DNA from 3 places in the Acidovorax sp. FHTAMBA genome. Region 3 is predicted to be linked to each of the others. Evidence: riboswitches for the same ligand, from Rfam matches in the RefSeq annotation. Region 3 holds a riboswitch; each other region holds the start of a gene.

What was found. Region 3 has a riboswitch for glycine ahead of AAFF19_RS11080 (D-amino acid dehydrogenase). Riboswitches for the same ligand answer to the same signal wherever they lie in the genome.
Region 1: linked by a shared signal. The riboswitch ahead of gcvT (glycine cleavage system aminomethyltransferase GcvT) and the one ahead of AAFF19_RS11080 (D-amino acid dehydrogenase) in region 3 are both predicted to bind glycine.
Region 2: linked by a shared signal. The riboswitch ahead of AAFF19_RS03625 (PBP1A family penicillin-binding protein) and the one ahead of AAFF19_RS11080 (D-amino acid dehydrogenase) in region 3 are both predicted to bind glycine.

The regions. Positions count from the first base shown of each region.
Region 1 is NZ_CP152407.1:2,583,791-2,591,682, reverse strand. Features, by position in the region: gene AAFF19_RS12230 (TRAP transporter large permease) at 1-909, shown strand, start outside; glycine riboswitch at 1,085-1,167, shown strand; glycine riboswitch at 1,189-1,315, shown strand; gene gcvT (glycine cleavage system aminomethyltransferase GcvT) at 1,366-2,511, shown strand; gene gcvH (glycine cleavage system protein GcvH) at 2,601-2,975, shown strand; gene gcvP (aminomethyl-transferring glycine dehydrogenase) at 3,111-5,993, shown strand; gene AAFF19_RS12210 (Crp/Fnr family transcriptional regulator) at 6,008-6,619, shown strand; gene AAFF19_RS12205 (cytochrome c) at 6,627-7,280, opposite strand; gene soxC (sulfite dehydrogenase) at 7,273-7,892, opposite strand, start outside.
Region 2 is NZ_CP152407.1:776,226-784,117, reverse strand. Features, by position in the region: gene AAFF19_RS03635 (molybdopterin oxidoreductase family protein) at 1-1,287, shown strand, start outside; gene AAFF19_RS03630 (type 1 glutamine amidotransferase domain-containing protein) at 1,539-2,222, opposite strand; gene AAFF19_RS03625 (PBP1A family penicillin-binding protein) at 2,493-4,871, opposite strand; glycine riboswitch at 5,032-5,121, opposite strand; gene AAFF19_RS03620 (iron-containing alcohol dehydrogenase) at 5,190-6,350, opposite strand; gene AAFF19_RS03615 (VOC family protein) at 6,562-6,975, shown strand; gene AAFF19_RS03610 (tripartite tricarboxylate transporter substrate binding protein) at 7,096-7,892, opposite strand, start outside.
Region 3 is NZ_CP152407.1:2,345,746-2,353,637, forward strand. Features, by position in the region: gene AAFF19_RS11055 (conjugal transfer protein TraG) at 1-615, opposite strand, end outside; gene AAFF19_RS11060 (EexN family lipoprotein) at 833-1,060, opposite strand; gene AAFF19_RS11065 (LysR family transcriptional regulator) at 1,076-1,999, opposite strand; gene AAFF19_RS11070 (hypothetical protein) at 2,887-3,063, shown strand; gene AAFF19_RS11075 (hypothetical protein) at 3,057-3,491, shown strand; gene AAFF19_RS11080 (D-amino acid dehydrogenase) at 3,518-4,831, opposite strand; glycine riboswitch at 4,933-5,027, opposite strand; gene AAFF19_RS11085 (tripartite tricarboxylate transporter substrate binding protein) at 5,036-6,028, opposite strand; gene AAFF19_RS11090 (M20 aminoacylase family protein) at 6,025-7,230, opposite strand; gene AAFF19_RS11095 (LysR family transcriptional regulator) at 7,308-7,892, shown strand, end outside.

The DNA.
Region 1 (7,892 bases), 240 kb from region 3:
CTCATCAAGCACGGCTACCCCACCAGCTATGCCGCCGCGCTGCAGGCCACCAGTGCCGAGCTGGGCGTGATCATCCCGCCCTCGATTCCGCTCATCCTGTATGGCGTGAGCGCCGAGGTGTCGATCGGTGAGCTGTTCATCGCAGGCTTTGGCCCGGGCGTTCTTATCAGTGGCGCATTGATGCTTTTCGTATGGGCCTATTGCAAATGGAAGGGCTGGGGCAAGAACGACGGTGACGGCCGCATGCCCCTGGGCCGGGCCACGCTGCAGGCGGGCTGGGCGCTGCTGATGCCGGTCATCATCCTGGGCGGCATCTACGGCGGCATCTTCACGCCCACCGAGGCATCGGCTGTGGCGGTGTTCTATGCGCTCGTCATCGGCGTGGTGATCTACCGCGAGATCCGCATCAAGGACCTGTTCGGCATCCTGCGCAAGTCGGCCATCTCGTCGGCCGTGATCATGTTCATCATTGCCAACGCCGGGCTGTTTGCCTTTCTCATCACCCGTGCGGGTGTACCCGATGCGATTGGCCGCTGGCTGGAAGCGGTGCTGCAGTCGCCCACGCTCTTCCTGCTGGGCGTGAACGCGGCGCTGTTCATCATCGGCATGTTCATCGAGACCAGCGCCGCCATCATTGTGCTGGCGCCCATCCTGGCACCGGTGGCCATGCACTTTGGTGTGGACCCGGTGCACTTCGGACTCATCATGGTGGTGAACCTGGCCATGGGCATGATCACGCCGCCGTTTGGCGTGAACCTGTTTGCGGCCTGCACGGTGGCGCGCATATCGCTGGACCGCATCGTGGGGCATTTGATTCCGTTCGTGCTGGTCATCATGGCGTGCCTCATGATCGTGACCTACGTGCCGCAGCTGTCGCTGGGTTTGCGGGATCTGGTCTACGCAAAGTAGCGAGTGCAGTGTTTCACGCTTTCTGGCACGCAAGAAAACGTCTTTTCGGCCATGGCCGCGTTGCAAATCCTCGCGATACCGCCCGGTATCGCTGTGGTTTGCGCCTTGCCAGTGCCAAAAATCCATTTTTCTTGTTTGCGCCATCAAGCGTCAAACACTGCACTAGAATCGCCCGGTCAGGAGAGAGTGCCAGCCCTAAGGGCCACCGCACCGCCGAAGGCGCAGGCAACAGCCGAACGCTCAGGCAAAAGGACTGACAACCGCCCGCAGTGATGCGGGCGTTCCCTTGCTGGAGAGAGATGGCCCGCCGCACCGCGTTATGAGGCCATCCACCGAAGGAGCAAACCGCACGGCCAGCCAGGGCAGTGGGGCGAATCTCTCAGGTAAAGCGGACAGCAGGGCAAATCCCGTGGCCACCGTGGTGGCTACGGCCCCCATTTGCCCCGGAGTTCCGCCATGTCGTCAGCCAACGCCCCCCTGCTTGCCACGCCCCTGAACGCCCTGCACACCGAGCTGGGCGCCCGCATGGTGCCGTTTGCCGGATATTCCATGCCCGTGCAGTACCCCGCGGGCCTCATGGCCGAGCATGTGCACACGCGCACGGCCGCCGGCCTGTTCGACGTCTCGCACATGGGCCAGCTCAAGCTGGTGGGCCCCGATGCCGCCGCAGCCTTCGAAACCCTGATGCCCGTGGATGTGATCGACCTGCCCGTGGGCAAGCAGCGCTACGGCCTGCTGCTCACCGACGAAGGCACGGTCATGGATGACCTGATGTTCTTCAACCAGGGCGTGGTGGACGGCGAGCCCACCCTGTTTGTCATCGTCAACGGCGCGTGCAAGGTGGACGACATCGCGCACATCCAGGCGCGCATCGACCAGCGTTGCAAGGTGGTGCCGATGCCCGACCACGGCCTGCTGGCGCTGCAGGGCCCGCAGGCGGCCACTGCCCTTGCACGCCTGGCGCCCGGTGTGGAAAAGCTGGTGTTCATGACCGGTGGTGCATTCAGCATTGCAGGCTGCGACTGCTTCGTGACCCGCAGTGGCTACACCGGCGAGGACGGCTTTGAAATCTCGGTGCCCGCCGCCCAGGCCGAAACCCTTGCCCGCGCGCTGCTGGCCCAGCCAGAAGTGAAGCCCATTGGCCTGGGCGCCCGCAATTCGCTGCGCCTGGAAGCCGGCCTGTGCCTGTATGGCAACGACATTGACACCACCACCACGCCGCCCGAAGCGGGCCTGAACTGGGCCATCCAGAAGGTGCGCCGCACCGGTGGCGCGCGTGCTGGCGGCTTCCCGGGCGCCGACAAGGTGCTGGCGCAGATCGACAACCCCGCCAGCCTGCAGCGCAAGCGAGTGGGCCTGGTCGCGCTGGAACGTGTACCGGTGCGCGAACACACCGAGCTGCAAAGCACCGATGGGCAAAAAATCGGCGAAGTCACCAGCGGCCTGCTGGGGCCCACGGTGAACGAGCCCGTGGCCATGGGCTATGTGGCGCCCGCCTTTGCAGCCATCGGCACGCGCGTGAACGCCATCGTGCGCGGCAAGGCCGTGCCGATGGAGGTGCGCGCCCTGCCGTTTGTGCCCGCCAACTACTTCCGTGGCTGATTTCCGCCGGCGCTGCGTGCCGACCACGCCTGCGCCCGCTACATTGCAGATTCCTTCATTTTTTTCCCCATTGCTTGAGGAGCCTTTCCATGACCGTCAAATTTTCCAAAGACCACGAGTGGATCAACGTCGCCGACGCCAATGCGGCCGTGGTCGGCATCACCGTGCATGCCCAGGATGCCCTCGGTGACGTGGTGTTCGTAGATCTGCCCGCCGTCGGCGCCACGTTTGCGCAGGGCGATGTCGCGGGCGTGGTGGAGTCCGTCAAGGCTGCGGCTGACGTGTACATGCCCGTCTCCGGCGAAGTGGTGGAAGTCAACGAAGCGCTGCGCGCCGACCCCTCGCTGGCCAACTCCGACCCGCTCAATGCCGGCTGGTTCTTCAAGGTCAAGCTCAGCGACGCCAGCCAGCTCGATGCGCTGCTGGACGAAGCCGCCTACTCAGCCTTTGCCGCCAGCGCCTGAGGGCCTTGACGCTTTCATAGAAAAACCATAGCTGCCTGCGCTTGATTTCATTGGCTTTCAGCCATAAAACACGCTGAATCAACCAAGCAACAAGCGCCAGCAGCTTCTTTTTTAATAGCACCCGAACGCCCGCCCATGACCGCCGCCCTGCCCCTTTCCGCTCTGGAGAACGCCGCCGAATTCCTGCCCCGCCACATCGGCATCGACGCAGCGGATGAAGCCCACATGCTGTCCGTGATTGGCGAGGCGTCGCGCCGGGCGCTGATTGACTCCATCGTGCCGCGCTCCATCGCCCGCAGCAGCGCGATGGACCTGCCCGCGCCCATCACGGAAGCCGCGGCGCTGGCCGAACTCAAGGCGCTGGCGGCCAAGAACCAGGTCCTCAAAAGCTTCATCGGCCAGGGCTACTACGGCACGCACACGCCGGGCGTCATCCTGCGCAACATCCTGGAAAACCCCGCCTGGTACACCGCCTACACGCCCTACCAGGCCGAAATCTCGCAGGGCCGCATGGAGGCGCTGGTCAACTTCCAGACCATGGTGTGCGACCTGACCGGCATGCCCATTGCCAATGCGTCGATGCTCGATGAGGCCACCGCCGCCGCCGAGGCGATGACGCTGGCCAAGCGCTCGGTCAAGAGCAAAAGCAATGTGTTTGTGGTGGCCGGTGATGCCCACCCGCAAACCATCGAGGTGATCCAGACCCGTGCCAAGCCGCTGGGCATCGAGGTGCTGCTGGCCAATTCCGCCGCCGAATGGGATGCCGCGCTCAATGGCGACTACTTCGCCGTGCTGGCCCAGTACCCCGCCACCAGCGGCCGCATTGACGACCTGCGCGCCGACGTGGAAAAAGCCCACACCAAGCAAGCCGCCTTCATCGCCGCAGCCGACCTGCAGGCCCTCACGCTGATCACGCCGCCCGGTGAATGGGGTGCCGACATCGTCGTGGGCACCACCCAGCGTTTTGGCATGCCCATGGGCGCCGGTGGCCCGCACGCGGCCTACATGGCCTGCCGCGACGATTTCAAGCGCAGCCTGCCCGGCCGCCTGGTGGGCGTGAGCGTGGACGCGCATGGCAAGCCTGCCTACCGCCTGGCCCTGCAAACGCGCGAGCAGCACATCCGCCGCGAAAAGGCCACGTCGAATATCTGCACCGCGCAAGTGTTGCCCGCCGTGATCGCCAGCATGTACGCTGTGTACCACGGCCCCGAAGGCCTGCAGCGCATTGCGCAGCGTGTGGCCAGCTACACGGCCATCCTGGCCCAGGGCCTGAAGCAGCTGGGCGCCCCGGTGCGCGAGCAGGCGACCTTCGACACGCTGAGCCTGCACACCGGAGCCGCTACCAAATCCATAGCTGCTCGCGCAATCCAGATGGGCGCCAATCTGCGGATTTACTTCGAAGAGTACCTCTGCATCTCGCTGGACGAAACCACCACGCGGGCCGACATCGAATTGCTGTGGAAGATCTTCGCCAAGGACGGCCAGGCCCTGCCCACGTTTGATGCGTTTGAAAACGGTGTGGAGTCGTTGATCCCCGCGGCGCTACGCCGCACCAGCCGCTACCTCACGCACCCTGTGTTCAACACGCACCACTCTGAGACCGGCATGCTGCGCTACATCCGCCAGCTGTCCGACAAGGACCTGGCGCTGGACCGCACCATGATCCCGCTGGGCAGCTGCACCATGAAGCTCAACGCCACGAGCGAGATGATCCCGATCACCTGGCCAGAGTTTGCCAACGTGCACCCGTTTGCACCCGCAGACCAGCTGCAGGGCTACAAGGAGCTGGACGAACAACTGCGCGCCTGGCTGTGCCAGGCCACGGGCTACGCGGGCATCAGCCTGCAGCCCAATGCGGGATCGCAAGGTGAGTACGCCGGCCTGCTGGCCATCAAGGCCTACCACGAAGCCCAGGGCCATGCGCACCGCAACATCTGCCTGATCCCCAGCAGCGCACACGGCACCAACCCCGCCAGCGCCCAGATGGTGGGCATGCAGGTGGTGGTGACCGCCTGCGACGCCAATGGCAACGTGGACATGGCCGATCTCAAGGCCAAGTGCGAACAGCACAGCGCCAACCTGGCCTGCATCATGATCACCTACCCCAGCACGCACGGCGTGTTTGAAACCCAGGTGAAGGAGCTCTGCGCCCTGGTGCACAGCCACGGCGGCCGGGTGTATGTGGATGGCGCCAACATGAACGCCCTGGTGGGCGTGGCCGCCCCCGGCGAGTTCGGCGGCGACGTGAGCCACCTGAATCTGCACAAAACGTTCTGCATTCCCCACGGCGGTGGCGGCCCCGGCGTGGGCCCCGTCTGCGTGGTGGAAGACCTGGTGCCCTTCCTGCCTGGTCATGCAACGGCCGGTGTGGCCGGCGGCGTGGGTGCCGTGTCGGCAGCGCCACTGGGCAATGCCGCCGTACTGCCCATCAGCTGGATGTACTGCCGCATGATGGGCGCCGAAGGCCTGCAGGCCGCCACCGAGACCGCCATCCTCTCGGCCAACTACATCAGCGCACGCCTCAAGGACCACTACCCCACGCTGTACGCCAGCGAAAACGGCCACGTGGCACACGAGTGCATCCTGGACCTGCGCGGCCTGAAGGACACCAGCGGCGTGATGGCCGAAGACGTGGCCAAGCGCCTGATTGACTACGGCTTTCATGCGCCCACGCTCTCCTTCCCCGTGCCCAACACGCTGATGGTGGAGCCCACCGAGAGCGAGACGCTGTCCGAGATCGATCGCTTCATCGACGCGATGATTGCCATCCGCGAGGAAATCCGCCAGATCGAAAACGGCGTCTGGCCGCAGGACAACAACCCCCTGAAGAACGCCCCGCACACGGCCGAGAGCCTGCTCGGCGGCGAGTGGAGCCGCCCCTACACCCGCGAAGCCGCCGCCTACCCTGTGGCCGCCTTGCGCAGCAGCAAATACTGGTCGCCCGTGGGCCGGGTGGACAACGTGTGGGGTGACCGCAACCTGAGCTGCAGCTGCATTCCGGTGTCTGACTACGCCTGATACGCCTGATTGCTGTGACTTCCACCACCAGCGCCTGCACTGTCTGCCAGCCGCCTGCGCTGGAGGCTCTGGTCGAGTCTGAACCGGCTCTTGCGGTGCTGTGGCAGGATCTGCCCCGCCGCCAGTTCAGTGCGGGCATGTCGCTGCAACAGGCCGGCGAGACCAGCACCCGCTGCTGGCAGGTGCGCAGTGGCGTAGTCCGGCTGTTCTACCTGAACGAACATGGCACGGAGCGCAACCGGTCGTTCCACGGCGCCGGCAGCTGGGTGGCCGGCAACCTGCCACCCCTTGCGCTGCCCAGCCCCTACGCCATCGAGGCCCTGGCGCCCGTAGAGGCCGTGGAGCTGGCCTATGCCACCTTGCAGCAATGGCAACGCAGCTTTCCCCACATCGGCCCCTTGCTGGAAGAAGGCCTGGGCTATGTGTTTCAGCGGCATGCACACCGCGAAGCCGAGTTGTTGAGCCACCCACCCGAAGTGCGCTACCAGTCTTTTCTGGCCACGCATGGTGATCTGGCAGCCCACCTGCCGCAGCACCATGTGGCCAGCTACCTGGGCATCTCGCCGGTGTCGCTCTCCCGCATCCGGGCACGGCTGGGCATGGTGGAACCGTCACGCGGCGGTTGAACAGCGTTCAGCGTTCCTGCGGCCATGCACTGACTGTGCGGTCCCGCCCTGGCATCACCACCCTGGGCAGTTTCTCCTTGTCCATGATGGCGTCACCTGGCACAAGGCCGTTCAGGTGCAGCAGGTGCGCCGTGATGGCGTACACCTCGTCATCGGTCAGGCTCTTGGGTGCGTGCATCGGCATGCCCCTGCGCACGTAGTCGAACACCGTGGTGGCGTAAGGCCACATCGCACCCACCGACAGCACCTGTAACGGGTACTTGCGCACGCGCAGGGGGCGCAACGGATCGCTCCAGCCAATGAAGCCGTCAGAACCTACCAGCCGCGCCGCGGGCCCTTCAATGCCCTTTGCTCCGTGGCAGGCGGCGCAGTGCATGGCGTACAGCCGCGCGCCCTGCTCCACGCTGCCCCGGCCGGCCGGCAGGTTGCGGCCGTTGGGGAAGACGGTGATGGCATGGCGCTCCACATCGGCAGGCGACAGCGGTTGCCCCAGTCCAATGACATGCGGTGGCGCTGCTGGCTCTGGAGCCGCCGCTGATGGCGCCTGGGCCTCGCTGGCTGCTCCTGCCCCCACCAGTCCCGCCACCATGGCCGCAACTGCGCCACGCCGCAGGGTGGCGCGCCCGGCGGGCAGCAACTGACAGCAATGGTATTCACGCATACACGTTCTCCACACGGCCATCGGCCTGCACACGCCAGGCCTGCACCGCGTTGTAGTGGTTGAACGAGTGCATGGCGTAGCGGCGTTTCCATTCGCTGCGCAGCGGCTGGGTGCGGCCGTGTTCATCGGTGGCGCGGCTCATCAGGTCGGCCTTGCGGCCGCTCCACTGCCAAGGCAGCGTGAAGCGCGTAAAGGCACGGTCCAGCACCGGGCCGTGCAGCTGCGCCACAGCCCAGGTGCGCCCACCATCCACCGAAACGTCCACACGCACAATGCGCCCACGGCCCGACCAGGCCAGCCCCGCAATTTCGTAAAACCCATGGGGCTCCGGCAAACGCTGCTGCCCCGAGGGGTGCGTGATCACGGACTTCACCTCCATGTGGAACGCAAAGCGCTCGATCCGCCCATCGGCCAGCACCTGCGTGTACAGGCCCGACTCGTCCTTGGTGTAGGCGGGCGCGTCCACCACTTCCAGCCGGTGAAGCCACTTCACATTGACATTGCCCTCCCAGCCTGGCATGAACAGGCGCATGGGGTAGCCTTGCGACGGCCGCAGCCGCTCGCCGTTCTGAAACAGCGCCACCATGCCGTGCTCCATCAAGGCCTTCAGTG
Region 2 (7,892 bases), 1.6 Mb from region 3:
CGCGCGGCCGAGGTCTGCGGCATTCCGGTAGAACAGATTCGTCAGCTGGCCAGGGACTATGGCACCACGAAGCCCGCCGCCATCCGCCTGAACTACGGCATGCAGCGTGTGCGCGGCGGCGGCAATGCCGTGCGCGCCGTGGCCTGCCTGCCCGCGCTCACCGGTGCCTGGCGCCACCGCGCGGGCGGCATGCTGCTGTCGAGCTCCGGTCAGTTCCCCGTGCAGCGCGCGGTGCTGCAGCGGCCCGACCTGATGCCTCAACGGACAACGGGTGGTACGGCCCGCACCCTCAACATGGTCACCATTGGCGACGACCTGCTGCGCGAGGCCGCGCCCGCCTTCGGCCCGAAGGTGGAGGCCATCGTGGTCTACAACAGCAATCCCGTGGCCGTGGCGCCCGACTCGGGCAAGGTGGTGCAAGGCTTTGCGCGCGAAGACCTGTTCACCGTGGTGCTGGAGCACTTCAAGACCGACACGGCCGACTACGCCGACTACATCCTGCCCGCCACCACACAACTCGAACACTGGGACGTGCACCTGAGCTACGGCCACACCGACGTAGTGCTCAACCGCCCCGCGATCGCGCCGCAGGGCCAGGCGCGCAGCAATGCGCAGATCTTCCGCGACCTGGCGGCGCACATGGGCTTCACCGAGCCCGGCTTTGCCGACAGCGACGAGGCCCTGTGCCGCCAGGCGTTTGGCGATGCGGTGGACTACGCACTGCTTGAAAGCCAAGGCTTTGCCACGCTGGCGCTGCCCGATGCGCCGTTCGCCGAAGGCAACTTCCCATCACCCTCTGGAAAGTGCGAGTTCTACAGCGCCCGCCTGGCCGCGCAGGGCCTGGACGGCCTGCCCGACCACCTGCCCAACTACGAACTGCAGGGCACGGACGCCCGCTACCCGCTGGCCATGATCTCGCCGCCCGCGCGCAACTTCTTGAACTCCACGTTTGTGAACGTGCAGAGCCTGCGCACCATCGAGGGCCGCCCGCTGCTCGAAATCCACCCCGACGACGCCGAAGCGCGGGGCATCGCCAACGACGCCGTGGTGCGCGTGTTCAACGACCGGGGCAGCTACCTGTGCCACGCCGCCGTCTCGCGCCGCGCAAGGCCCGGTGTGGTCAACGGCCTGGGCATCTGGTGGCGCAAGCTGGGGCTGAACGGCACCAACGTGAACGAGGTGACCAGCCAGGCACTGACCGACCTGGGCCGCGCGCCCACGTTCTACGACTGTCTGGTGGAAGTGGAGGCCAGCGCAGTGGATGCACCGGCGCCGGCCTCTGCCTGATAGCAGCTTCACAACGCCGACGGGCGGGTGCGGATTGCCTGGCTGGTTGGATGCGTCGGATTGGCCCCAAACCGTTCGGGCTGAGCCTGTCGAAGCCAGGGCTCCGATGCAGCACCCAGAAACGCAAAATTGATAGCTGCCAGCGCGTATACATCAAGCCCCACAAGCCAATCTGGCTTGAATTGTTCTTCACCGTTGCAGTAGAGCACGGCTCCATGAAAGGGGCCCAAGCCCCTTTTTCTTTGCGTTGGTCACTTGCCCAGTTGGCTGAGCAAAGCCTTTGCGCCCGGCTCCGACGATGCCGGGTTCTGCCCCGTGATCAGCGCACCATCGGTCAGCACATGGGGTGCCCAGTCGGTGCCTTTGGAATAGTGTCCACCGTTGGCCTTGAGCATGTCTTCCACCAGAAACGGCACGATGTGCGTCAGCTGCACGGCCTCTTCTTCGCTGTTGGTGAAGCCGGTCACTTGCTTGCCCTTGACCAGCGGCGACCCGTCGGGCGCCTTGGCGTGGCGCAGCACGCCGGGCGCGTGGCATACCAGCGCCAGCGGCTTGCCGGCCGCAAAGGTCTTTTCAATGAGCGCGATGGACTGCGCGTCTTCCGCCAGGTCCCACAGCGGGCCGTGGCCGCCGGGGTAGAACACGGCATCAAAGTCCTCGGCCTTCACGCTGGACAGCGGCACGGTGCTGGCCAGCTGTTTTTGCGCCTCGGCATCGGCCTTGAAGCGGCGCGTTGCGTCGGTCTGGGCGTCTTCGTCGTCGCTCTTGGGGTCCAGCGGAGGCTGGCCGCCGCGGGGCGACGCGAGCGTGATCTGCGCGCCGGCATCCTTGAACACGTAGTACGGTGCTGCAAACTCTTCCAGCCAGAATCCGGTCTTTTTGCCGGTGTCGCCCAGTTGGTCGTGGGACGTCAGAACCATGAGGATGTGTGCCATGGAGGTCGCTTTCGTTAGGGGTTGATGTGAAACACCAAACTGGCACCGTACCAGCCACAAGGCCCGTTGTCCCGCAATGCCGGCAGGTTTGCGGCATTGGCTTACAGCATGGCGCTGCCGCGCGTTCCGCACCCATCGCAGTTCAACGCAGGTGCCGCGCCAGAAAGTGCGCCACAGGTCGGGGAAGCACGCCTCAGCCCGGTCCGCTGTGACCGCACCTTGAAACCAACGCGGTGCGGCGACGCCGTATCACTTCAATTTTGATAGCTGTCAGCGCATATCCATCCATCGCCAGAGGCCATTTTCATCCCTATTTTCCAGCGCCACGGCCGAATCGCGGCGCCTCTCCAGGCCGCATTCGAACGGGCTTTGCACAAAGGCGGTACGGTCATCCACGCAAGTACCAAACACGTATTCGGGGTACAGGTAGTCGTCGCCAAAGCGCATCAGGTCGAGTGGCATGGTGCGCAGCACCGGCTTGCGCCCCTGCACGGCCACGGCCATGTAGTCCGTCCATACCGGCAGTGCCTGCGTGCCGCCGGTGTGCCGGCCCAGGCTGCGCGGCTGGTCGTAGCCCATCCACACGACCGAGGCCACGCCCGACGAGTAGCCTGCAAACCACACGTCGCGCGCGTCGTTGGAGGTGCCGGTCTTGCCCGCCACGTCGGGGCGGCCCAGCGCCCTGGCGCGCCTGCCGGTGCCGTGCTCGACCACGTCGCGCAGCATGCTGTCGAGCACGAAGGCGTTGCGCTCGGACACCACGGCGGCGCGGGGCGATGACCCTTGCGCCTCGTACAGCACCTCGCCGCCGCGCTCGCTCACGGTGCGGATCAGCCGGGGCTGTACCAGCGTGCCACCATTGGCAAACACGGCGTAGGCCTGCGTCAGCTGCAGTGGCGTGACTGCGCCCGCGCCCAGCGCCAGCGGCAGCCGGGCCGGGTTGAGCGCGGGGTCAAAACCAAAGCGGGTGGCGAACTGCTGCACATACTGCACTCCGGCCGCTTCCATCAGGTTGACCGCCACCATGTTCTTGGAACGCACCAGGCCGCGCCGCGCGGAAATGAAACCTTCGTAATTGCCACCATAGTTGCGCGGGCTCCAGGCGGCGCGACCGCGTGCGGCGGGGGTGACCACGCGCTGCGTATCGTCGACCAGCGTGCCCGGTGCATAGCCCTTCTCCAGCGCGGCAGAGAAGATGAACGGCTTGAAGGTGGAGCCGGGCTGACGCAGGGCCTGCACCGCATGGTCGAACTGGTTCAGTGCGTGGTCGAAGCCGCCCGCGAGCGCCAGAATCTCCCCGGTGTCCGTGTCCATGGAGACCAGCGCCCCTTCCATGCCGGGCAGCTGCGCAAGGCTCCACTGCTGGCGTGCGTCGGCCACCACGCGAATCACCGCGCCCGATGAAATGCGCCGCTGCGTGGGCGTATCGGGCGCCAAGGCCTCGCGGGCGCTGGCAGTCAGGCGGCTGCGCGGAATCTGCACGCGCGTGCCGTCGCGCAGCAGCGCAGAAATGCCGCCCGCCTGCGACGCCTCGCGCACCAGGGCCACCCGCAGTTCACCGCTGTCCCGGTACGGCGCCAGCGCTGCACTCAGGGCCCGGGGGTGGCCGTTTCGGGCGGCCTCGGTGTGCGATAAGCGTGCCTCGGGGCCCGCATAGCCCTGCGACGCCTGCGCGCGCAGCAGCCCGGCGCGCAGCGCGCGCGTGGCGGCCTGCTGCTCTGCCAGGCGCAGGGTGGTGACCACATCCAAGCCCAGCGAATACGCCGCTTCTCCAAACCGGTCCACCACCATCTTGCGCGCTTGTTCCACGGCAAACGCTGCGGCAGGGTCGATGGAACGTGGCTGCGTGCGCAAAGCGAGCACCTCGGCACTGGCCGCGTCGTAAGCGGCGGTGTCCAGGTAGCCCAGCGCGTGCATGCGCTGCAGGATGTATTGCTGGCGCACGGTGGCGCGTTCGCGGTTGGCCACCGGGTTGTAGGCCGAAGGCGCCTTGGGCAGGCCGGCCAGCATCGCGGCCTCGGCCACTGTCAGCTCGTCCAGCGTCTTGTCGAAGTACACCGACGCGGCCGCTGCAAACCCGTAGGCCCGCTCGCCCAGGTAGATCTGGTTCATGTACAGCTCCAGGATCTTGTCCTTGCTGTACATGGCCTCCAGCTTGTAGGCCAGCAGGATCTCCATGAGCTTGCGGCTGTAGGTTTTGACACGGCTCAGAAAGAACACCCGCGCCACCTGCATGGTGATGGTGCTCGCGCCCTGGGCGTGCTCGCCAGACACCACATTGCGCAGCGCAGCGCGCGCCAGGCCGGTGAAGTCCACCGCGCCGTGCTCGTAAAACCGCGCATCCTCAATCGCCAGCAGCGCCTGGCGCACGTGCGCCGGTATGTGGCCAATGGGCACGAAATCGCGGCGCTCTTCGCCGAACTCCGCCAGCAGGCTGCCGTCGGCGGCATAAATGCGCAGGGGCAACATGGGGTCGTAGTCGGCCAGGTGGTCTACCGTGGGTAACTGTTGCCACAGCAGGTGCAGCACCCAGGCCCCACCGGCGCTGCCGGCCAGCACCAGACCGGCCAGGAAGCCGCAGAGAAATTTGAGCGCCGAGCGCTTATTGGGCGCCACGGCAGGCGCGGCAGCAGAGGGTGATGAAGACATCCAGAGGGATTTCGGGCTGAGCAGTACCCGTCGATGACGGGCCTGCGGCGCCTCTCCCCCTGTCCTTGGTACCTGAGAGTTTCAGCTGCGGTGGCAGCCAGCCCCTTCGGTGGGCCCCCGCCCGCGTTGCGCAGTGCGGCGGCCTCTCTCCAGTCGGCGATGGTCTCTTGCGGTCCGGTGTGCCTGAGCGATGATGGGAGTTTGCGCCTTCGGCGGGGGCGGTGCCGCCCCTCTCTCCCGCAAGATAAGGGTTTACTCTAACCCACGCGCACAAACCAAACCCGGCCCCAAGGGTATTGACGGCCCTGGGCGGGCCGCTTACAGGGCGGCTTCGAGGATGCGACGGCTCACGGCGGGCGTGATCTCGCGCTGCTCGCCCAGCTGCACCATGCCATGCGCTTCGAGCTGCGCCACCACGGTGGTGACCACCTCGGCACCCAGACCGTAGCCCGACAGGCGCGTGGCGATGCCCATGCTTTCAAAGAAATCACGCGTGCGCTCGATGGCGGCGGTGATGCGCTCGTCGTCGGTGCCCGTGGTGATGCCCCACACGCGCTCGCCGTACTGCAAGAGCTTTTCGCGCTTGGCCACCCGGCGCTCGTTGAGCAGCGCGGGCAGCACGATGGCCAAGGTGCGCGCGTGGTCGATGCCGTGCAACGCGGTCAGCTCGTGGCCGATCATGTGCGTGGCCCAGTCCTGCGGCACGCCGGCGCCGATGAGGCCGTTGAGCGCCATGGTGGCGGCCCACATCAGGTTGGCGCGGTCGTCATACACCGGCTCTTGTGCTGTCAGCAGGCGCGGGCCCACCTCGATCAGCGTCTGCAGGATGCCTTCGGCAAAACGGTCCTGCACGGGCGCGTTGACCGGGTAGGTCAGGTACTGCTCCACCGTGTGCACAAACGCATCCACCACGCCATTGGCCAGCTGCTGGGGCGGCAGGGTGTAGGTCTTGGTGGGGTCGAGCACCGAGAACTGCGGGTAGGTGTGCCGGCTGCTGAAAGGCAGCTTGGCCCCCTTGGCGCGGTGGGTGATGACGCTGCCGCTGTTCATCTCCGAGCCTGTGGCGGGCAGCGTGAGGACAGCACCAAACGGCAGCGCACTCTTCACGTTGCGGCCGTATTTTTCAAGGATTGACCAGGGCTCCCCCTCCAGCGGAACGGCGGCCGCGATGAACTTGGTGGCGTCGATCACCGAGCCGCCGCCCACGGCCAGCAAAAAGTCAAACCCGCCCTCGCGGATCTGCGCCACGGCCTTCATGCAGGTCTCGTAACTCGGGTTGGGCTCGATGCCGCTGAAGGTGGCGTGCTGGCGCTCGCCCAGCGCGGCGCGCACTTCGGTCAGCGTGCCGGTCTTTTCGGCGCTGGCGCCACCCACGAGGATCAGCACCTTGGCGGCAGCGGGCACGAGCTTGGCCAAGTCGGCAATGCGGCCTTGGCCGAAGGCGATGTGGGTGGGGTTGTGGAAGTCGAAATTCAGCATGGGATGAGTGTTTCTGGTGGGGGCTGCCTGCAGGGCGCTTGCCGCTGGCGGGCCGGGAACAACGATTGTGCGGCGCCGCCACGCGGAGCACCCGTCACACGCGCGATAACCCCACGGGTGCCGCCGTGCCACTGCGCCATTCAAAATACTGTCTATATACACAGTATTCGGGTATAAATCGGGACACCATTTTTTGGAGGAGCCCCTGCCCATGCTGGACCACATGACTTTCCGCGTGACCGACATCGCCCGCGCCAAGGCGTTTTACAGCGCCGCCCTGGCGCCATTGGGTTACACCCTTTGTTTTGAAGGCAACTACGGCGCCAACATGCTGGGCCTTGCCTACGCAGACCCGTCCGAGCCGGATGGCAAGAAGGCCGATGTGTGGTTCATCGACGGCCCCTCGCCGTACGGTGGTCCACCAGCCACCGCAGGCTGCCACCTGGCGTGGCGCGCCCAAAGCCGCGCACAGGTGGACACTTTCTACGCCGCCGCCATCGCCGCCGGGGGCAAGGACAACGGGGCCCCGGGCCTGCGGCCCGACTACCACGCGCACTACTACGGCGCGTTTGTCATTGACCCGGAAGGCAACAACGTAGAGGCGGTGTGCCACCTGCCAGGGTAAGGCAGGCCGGCGGCGCCCGAAGTGGGCGCATTTCTGACCCCTGCGCCCGTGGACCTGCCGTTGCCAGACCACCGGGTGCGTCCCGCATCGGGAGATGCGGCAGCACCGCTGCGCAAAGGGTCAATCCAGCTTCACCCCCGCCGCCTTGATGATCTCGCCCCAGCGCTTGGACTCGGCCCGCGCCATGGTGCGGAACTGCTCGGGCGTGCCGGGCAGGGCTTCCATGCCGAAGTCGTTCATGCGCTTGACCACGGCGGGATTGAGCAGGGCCTTGTTCAGGTCGGCGTTCAAACGCGTGGTGATCGCGGCGGGCAAACCGGCGGGCGCGAGGATGCCCTGGAAGGCGAACACTTCGGTATCGGGCACGCCCGCTTCGGCCAGGGTGGGCACGTCGGGCAATGCGGCCACGCGCTTGGACGAGCCGATGGCCAGGGCACGCACCTTGCCCGACTGGATCACGGGCAGGCCGGCCGCCAGGTCGAGGAACATGCACGGCACCTGGCCGCCCATCACGTCCTGCATGGCGGGCGCTGCACCGCGGTAGGGGATGTGCGTGAGGAAGGTCTTGGTGCGGTTCTTGAACATCTCCATCGCCAGGTGGTGCGGCGAGCCGTTGCCGGGCGATGCGTAGTTGAGCTTGCCGGGGTTGGCGCGGGCATAGGCCAGAAATTCCTTCACCGTCCTGGCTTCAAACGATGGGTGCACCACCAGCGCCAGCGGAAAGCGGCTGATGCCACCCACGTAGGTGAAGTCCTTTTCAGGATTGAACGGCAGCTTGGTGAACAGGTGCTCGTTGTAGGCCAGGATGGCGTTGTCGGCCGACATGAAGGTGTTGCCGTCGGGCTTGGCCGTGGCCACGGCCTGGCCGCCGATGTTGGTGGAGGCGCCGGGGCGGTTGTCCACCACGATCTGCTGGC
Region 3 (7,892 bases):
CATGGCATCAGTCGGGTTGAACAGCAGGCAGTGCGAGAAGCGCGAGCGCCAGCCGGCGGTGATCTGCCAGTTTTCGCCCTTGATGTCGTGGATGACGGCCGACGTGGGCCACGAAAGCAGCGTGGGAACGACCAGACCGACGCCTTTGCCCGAGCGCGTAGGTGCGAAGGTCAGGACATGTTCCGGGCCTTCGTGGCGCAGGTACTGGCGATCATGCTGGCCGAGGAACACGCCGGTCGGCTGCGTGAGGCCGGCCTTGCTAATGTCCTGCGCATTCGCCCAGCGTGCCGAGCCGTAGGTCGTGACGAGGCGCGACTGACGCGAGCGCCAGATCGACATGCCGATGGCGACCACCACGGCCACGAGTCCGCTGCCGCCTGCGATGGCGCCGCCCGTGTCAAAGACGCGGGGCGCGTAGGCATCGAAGAAGAACCACCACTCGAACAACCGCCAAGGGTGATAGATCGGTGTGCCGAGAAGATCGAACCAGGGCGAGCCAAGGCGTACTTGATAGCCGAGGGCCGCTGCTGTCCATTGTGTGGCACTCCACACTCCGGCGATCACGATGCCGAATACCACGGCGATCTGACCGAATAGCACATTCGTACCTTGCATCTTCTGGGCTCCAATCACAGCACGGGGATGTGCCGCAGCCACGAGGATCAAGGCGGGGGTTAAGGCTGGTCAAAGGCCATTACGGCAGCGATTCAGACGAAAAGAGCCAGATTTATTGCAGTAGCGAAGAAAATAGAAATGCCGCAGGCGCGAGCGCATTGCGGGATAGCGAAGTAACAGTGGGAGGCTTGTCGCAGCGAAGCGACGAGAAAAGGGACTACTGAGCTCTCTGCTCCGGCCGGTCACCGAAGAAGCGTCGTTTAGCCGCTTCAGCGGCACGCAGGCAGATTTCGTCATTGACCTTCAGGCGCTTCTCCTTACATAGGCGTTGGATTTCCTTGATGCGCTCGGGATTGGTCACAAGCGCATCCACGGTTTCCGAAGGTTGAGTGGGGTCGCATGCGGTCAGTGCGGCGATGAGCATCAGGAACATCACTTTGTTCATGGGTCCAGTCCTTTATCAGTCGGAGGAGGAGTCTTCTGCGGTGCTGAGGTCATCCGCCGAATCCATGAAGGCCACTCGTTCAATGAATCGGGTCAGCATCCCAGAAGACTCCGAATCGCGGCGCAGCAGATAGGTTGTGAGCAAGGGCGGCTTGCCCGCCAAGCGCCGGGCCACGACGCCCGATTCGCGGCTGGAAGCGATGTGCGCCGCACCCGCTAAGCCCAAAGCAAGCCCGGCGGAAACCAGGGTCATCATCACGTCGAAGCTGGCAACGCGCTGCGCGATCAGCGGCTCCTGACCGCACGTGCGGAGGAAACGATCGACCTGGCGCACATGGCCCTCGAAAACGGCCGGGTCGCCCAGCGCCAATGGATAGCGGAGCACTTCCTTCAGTGGAATTTGCTTGAAGGCGAGCGCAGGATGTCGGGCTGGCACCGCCACCATCAATTCATCCTCCCACGCGGGAGTCATCACGATGCCGTCGCCCGCGTCTTCAGCCATCGAGAAGCCAGCGTCATACAGGTCGCTATGAAGCCCCTTGATCTGCTGATCCGACGATACCTCGAACAGTCGGATTTCCACCTCGGGATCTTCTTCGCGGCTACGCGCCAACAGCGACGGTAGGCGCAATGGCGTGATGCCGTCGGACAAGGCGATCCGTAACTGGCCGTGAAAACCGTTGGCGGCGGACTTGACGCTATCACGGGCTTGATCCAGCGCCGCGAAGACGCGCGGAACGTGCTCCACGAACAGCCGCCCCGCGCAGGTCAGTTGCGTGCTGCGAGTCGTGCGAACGAAAAGGCGGGCGTTAAGTTCTTCCTCCAACTCCTTGATGGTGGGGGACAGCGGCGACTGGTCGATGTGAAGCCGCTCTGCAGCCCGCGCAAAGTGCAGTTCTTCCGCGACAGCAAGGAAGCAGCGCAGATGCCGAAGCTCCATGGCCTCTTTTCCTTTGTTCGTTAGTGCGCCACCGACTGCTTGTAAACCTGCCGTCCTGACGCATTGCTTCCTTGAACTTCCTTGTGCCGTCTCTGCGCTCAGCGGCGCATTGCCGATCACTTGGTCGATTGTCCTGTAGCGCATATCAGATAGTCCTTGCCGATGCAGTCGGCAATGCCACCCCCGCAGCGCGACTGCGCCAATCAAGCATCGTCTGATGCTTCGTACACGGGATTCGAGCGCTGTGCCTCTGCGACCTCAGCTCGCGTTGCGGCATCACGCCCGCGTCGGCCCCCATCGAATGGCGACAGGTCCAAGCTCGGAATGCTCTACTAGGTGCAGTTTGTCAACTTTGACAAGCTGTGGTCTCGCTTTAAGTGTCGTATCACAGCAATGGCCCCGTTCTGCGGCCTCACAAGCAAGATGAAGCGCAGCCGGGACTTTCTGCGGAGAGATCCGTCTCTGATCTATGCCAAATACGCAATTCACAGTAATCTGCATATTAATGCATATTAATGCATATTAATCACACGATTTTGTGCATTATTTTGCAGAATTGTAAGAGGACGTATGAACGCCGCCTTTGTTATCCAACCATCAAGAGTTAAACGAATTGCGAGACATTGGAGAGCGTGCGCGCGGACAACTTCGTTGCGGTCAGCTTGGACGCGGGCATGCCGTTGCGGTCAGCTTGGACGCGGGCATGCCGAACAACGTGGACTTGTCATCCGACAAGCAATTGCTGCGTGCCCTGGAGACGTGGCACCCCAAGTACCTCTAATGGTGGAAGGAATGGGTTCTGCTTGGAGCGGCTCAGCTGCCAGCAGGACAACCATCGCATGCTGGGAGCTTTCAACGAGCTCACGCCGGACTGAGTCTCCTTCTTCATGTTCACCTGCTTCACCGACCGCGACGGCAAGATGCAGCTCGCCGCGCTGGCCGAAAGCGGCTTCGACCCCTTGTTGCGCTCCTGCCGTTTCATGTTGACCGAGGAGGCACATCACCTGTTAGTGGGTGAGACAGGCGTGCAGCGTACCATCGAGGCACCTGCTCGGCCATGGTGAAGGCGGGCATCACCGACCCTTACGACGTAGAGCGCGTGCGCGCGCTCGGTGTGGTCGACCTGCCGCTGCTGCAACGCAAGGCCAACTTCCACATGAGCTTGACGCGGGACCTGTTCGGCAGTGAGATTTCGCGCAATGGCGGCGAGGCGTTCAGCGCTGGACTGAAGGGCCGCCTCAACGAAGCCAAGCTCAGCGACGACCAAAAGCTGCAAGACGCCTTGTGCCGGTCACCCAGGTGGTCGATGGTGAGCTGGGGGGAACCAGGTGCCAGCGCTGCGCGCGATAAATTGCCGCCTGCTGGAGGACTACATCGCCGATTGCCGGGGGCATCGACCGCAAATGGGCGGTGCCAAAGGCCAAAAACGCCCAAAAACGGCGTCATCCGGTGCCGCGCGGCAAATCACGAAGGCTTGTTCAGCGTAGCCTAAGCGCATTGAGCGCATTGAAGCGCAGTTTAAGCCATGCTCTCCACTGGCACGGGCAGTGGCATGCGTACTCTGTCCCAGCGTTCTACGTGTTGGCCCAACTGGTAAGCCGTGATAGCCGACAGCGTCCAACCCAGATGGCCGTGACCGGTGTTGTAAAACACGTTGGCGTACCTTCCTGGACCTACGCGCGGCATCATGTTGGGCAGCATCGGGCGCAGGCCTGCCCAGGGTTCGACCCGACGCGTGCTCACGTCAGGAAAACACTGGTTCACCCAGCTAACCAGCGGCCGAATGCGATCAGCACGGATGTCGAGGTTGTAGCCGTTGAACTCTGCCGTACCGGCCACTCGGAAGCGGTTGAGGCCTAAGCGACTCGTGACCAGCTTGGTCTCGTCATCGAGCAGGCTGACCTGCGGCGCAGCGGCCTGGCTCTGTTCATCGTCGAGCATGACGGTGATGGAATACCCCTTGACCGGGTAGACGTTGAGCCGGTCGCCGAGCTGTGCACCCAGCGCGCGGCTGCGCACGCCGGCGCAGACTACAACCCCGTCTGCGTCGATCTCCGTCCCATTTGCCAGCATCACCTGGGCAGTTTTGCCCGTGCTCCGTACACGTTCCACGGTGTGGGCGGTCATGAATTTCACGCCCAAACGAGAACATGCCAAGCTCAGTCCGTGCGTGAACTTGTGGATGTCGCCTGTGCTGTCGCTCTCGGTGTACCAGCCCCCAAAAAATTCGCCGGTGAGCGTTGGTTCGATGGCGCGCATTTCATCGGGGGTGACGGCTCGGCGTGGAAGGCCACCTTCTGCCAAAAGCTTTGATACCTGGCCTGCATGCTCGAAACCAGCGCGGTCTCGATAGATGTGCAGGATGCCGCGCTCCTTCAAGTCGAAATCGATGCCCTCGTCCCGCGCCCAGCTGAACAGGTGCTCACGCGCGGCAACGGCCAGGCGCGTGGTAGCGACCGTGTTGTCGCGGTACTTCGGAATGGACGCAGCGAACTCTGCAAACCAGCTGAGCTTGTGCCAACTCGGGCGCGGATTGACCAGGAGGGGGGCGTCCGCCGTGAACATCCACTTCAAGCCCTTGACCAAGGTGGACGCATGGGTCCAGACCTCGGCATTGGAGGCAGACAGTTGCCCGCCGTTGGCATGGCTGGTTTCCATGCCCGCATAGCGGTGTTTTTCGATGAGGGTGACTTCGTGGCCAGCACGGGCCAATGCGTAGGCGCTGGTGACGCCGGTGATGCCGCCGCCGATAACGATGAGGTGTGCCATGGGAGTCTCGCGTTCAAAGCCGTCAAACAGGTAGGCATGGGCCGCACACTGCGTGCGGCCCATGACCCCCTCTGTTTGGGACCTGAGAGATTCACCAGCGCTCGCGCTGATTTGCTCCTGCGGCGGGCCGGGGGACGAGTCCCGGCCACTCTTCAGAGTTTGTTGCGTATTGACCGGTCCTTTTGCCTGAGAGTTTCCGGGGCGGTTGCTCCTTCGGCGCCAGCCCATTTCACAGGCCGGGCTCTCCCGATCGATACAGTGTTGATATTACTGTGGTTGTAGCTGTATCGATTTGGCGATGGCGCGAAATTGGTGGATTCCATCGAGATAGGCTTTGTCTACTGCGGCTAGCGGAAGCGGTTTCGCCAGCAATTGGCTGTTCGCTTCCAGTGCCTGGTGCACGCCCGGGTCGGCCAGCGTCTCCGTGATGGCTTTATGCAAAGCAACGACAACTGGCTCGGGCGTGTCCTTCTTCACGAAGTAGCCCGTCCAGATGTTGAAGGTGAAGTCCTTAAGTTGCTTGCTCTCGGTAATGGCGGGAAAGCCCTTCACGCCCTCAAGCCGTTCGCTGTTGAGCATGGCGAGCACCTGAAGACGATTTTGCTTGTGCATCTCGTCATACTTCTTGCCATACGGTGCCAGAAAGAAATCGACCTGGTTGGCCATTAAGTCCTGCTCGGCCGGCGCCGAGCCACGGTAGGGCACATGGACCATCGGAATTCCCGTCACCTTGGAGAGGTGCTCGCCCAACAAATGGTAGAACGAACCTGGGCCTACGCTGGCGTAGGTCACGGGGCGGCCCTGCTGCGCCGCCTTTCGGGCATGGTCGAGGAACTCGTCGACAGTGCTGACGGGCAGGCCCTTACGGGCCAGGAAAGCAATCTGTGCCGTTGCGATCATCTGCACGAGGCGGAAGTCCTCGCTCTTAAATTTGATGGACGCGATGGCCAGTGGGGCCAAAATGAGTTCATTGGGCGAGCCCTGGAAAAGCTGATAGCCGTCGCTCGGGGCGTTGAGCACCTTCTGCGCGGCGATAGAGCCGCTCGCGCCACCCAGGTTCTCGATCACTACGGGTTGTCCCAGCTGCTTGCCCAGTGTGTTGTTGACCGAGCGGGCGATGACGTCAGACAGGCCCCCGGCCGGGTAAGGCACCAGCATTGTCACCGGACGAGTCGGATAGTTCTGTGCCTGGGCCATGCCTGAAAGGGCGGCCAGGGCGATGGCCGCGCCGGCCATCAGGGTCTTGTAATGGATGATCATGGGGAGTCTCCTGTTTCTTTAGTGGTGGGGGAAGAAGAGTCAAGTAGCTCCTGTACGAGCGCTATCCAGTACGCGGCGCCAACGCCGATGTTGTGGTCGTTGAAGTCGTATGCGGGGTTGTGAACCATGCAGGCACCAGGCTCCTGCCCCACGCCGTTGCCGATGAAAAGATAGCTACCGGGCACCCGCTCCAGCATGAAGGCGAAGTCTTCGCTGCCCGTGAGCATGGCCCCCTGGGCGATGACCTGCTCAGGCGGAAAATGCGCCTGAGCGATCGCGAGAGCCCGGGCGGTCTGCGTCGCGTCGTTCACCAGGACGGCGTAGCCGGGGCGCCAGTCCACCTCGGCCCGAACCCCGTAACTTTCGGCCTGCAGACGTACCAGATTCTTGATGCGCACTTCCATGTCGCGGCGGACCTGCGGATCGAGCGCACGCACGCTCAGCTCCAGCCGGGCAGAGGAGGGGATGACGTTGTTGGCCGCCCCCGCGTGCAGGGCGCCCACGGTGACGACGGCAGGCTGCATCGGGTCGACGCTGCGCGAGACGATTGTCTGCAATGCCATGACTACGGAGGCTGCAGCCACCAGCGGGTCCACTGCGCGGTGGGGCATGGCGCCATGGCCGCCGGTGCCGTGCAATAAGACCGTCGCGTAATCCGATGAGGCCATGGTTGGCCCACTGCGAAACACCAGTTGACCCTGCGCGTACCCCGGCATGTTGTGCATTGCGAAGATCGCGTCGCAGGGAAAACGTTCGAACAGCCCGTCTTCCATCATCTTGAGGGCGCCGCCCCCGCCTTCTTCGGCTGGCTGAAAGATCAGGTTGAGCGTGCCGTCGAAGCTGCCGGATGATTCCGCCAAGTGGCGTGCCGCAGCCAGCAGCATCGCCGTGTGGCCGTCATGGCCGCAGGCATGCATCACCCCATGGTGGCGGCTGGACCACTCGGCACCCGTTGCCTCTTCGATCGGCAGCGCATCCATATCTGCGCGCAGGCCGATCGCGCGGCTCGAAGTGCCGCGTCGCAGTTGCCCCACCACGCCCGTTCCACCAAGCCCTGTGGTAACGGTGTAACCCCAGGACGCCAGCTTTTCCGCGACCAGAGCACTGGTACGGTGTTCAGAGAAGGCCAGCTCCGGGTGCCGGTGGATATCACGCCGCACCGCAATGAACTCCTGAAGCTGCTGATCACTGAGACGTTCCAAAACATGACCCCCAAGGTGGATGAACTATTACGCATGTTAAAAAGCGTTTGTTTTAAAGTCCAATGCATTAATGTGCATTGACCGATGAGTTTCACGAGAAAATCAAGATGACGTTGGTACAGCTTCGACATTTCGTGGTGGTTGCAGACATCGGCTCCTTCGCACAGGCTTCCGCGGCCCTGTTCCTGACCCAGCCAGCGCTCACGCGCAGCATCCAGAGCCTGGAGCTTGAGCTCGGCGGCACGCTGTTCGACCGCCTGGGCCGCCGCATCGCCTTGACACCCTTCGGGCGGGAAGTGCTCAACCGCGCTCGGCTGCTCGTCAGCGACGCCGAGACACTGCGGCACGCTGGCAAGGCCCTGCACGCAGGGTTGATCGGCACGCTTCGTGTTGGCTTGAGCTCGGCACCCGGCGCCTTGCTGAGCACGCCGCTCATGCGGCATATGGCTGAGCACCATCCCCGGCTGAAGGTCGAGATTTCCCGCGGCAACACCGCGGTGCTGATTCATGCACTGCGCGAGCAGCTCCTGGATGCGGCGATCGTCGATATCCGCGACATGCGTCCTTCTGCGGATTTGAGGGTGGACCTCGCCTTCGAACTCGGGGCTGGCTTTCTGGTGCGAAAAGACCACCCGTTGGCACGGCTCGGCAGGACCGTTACT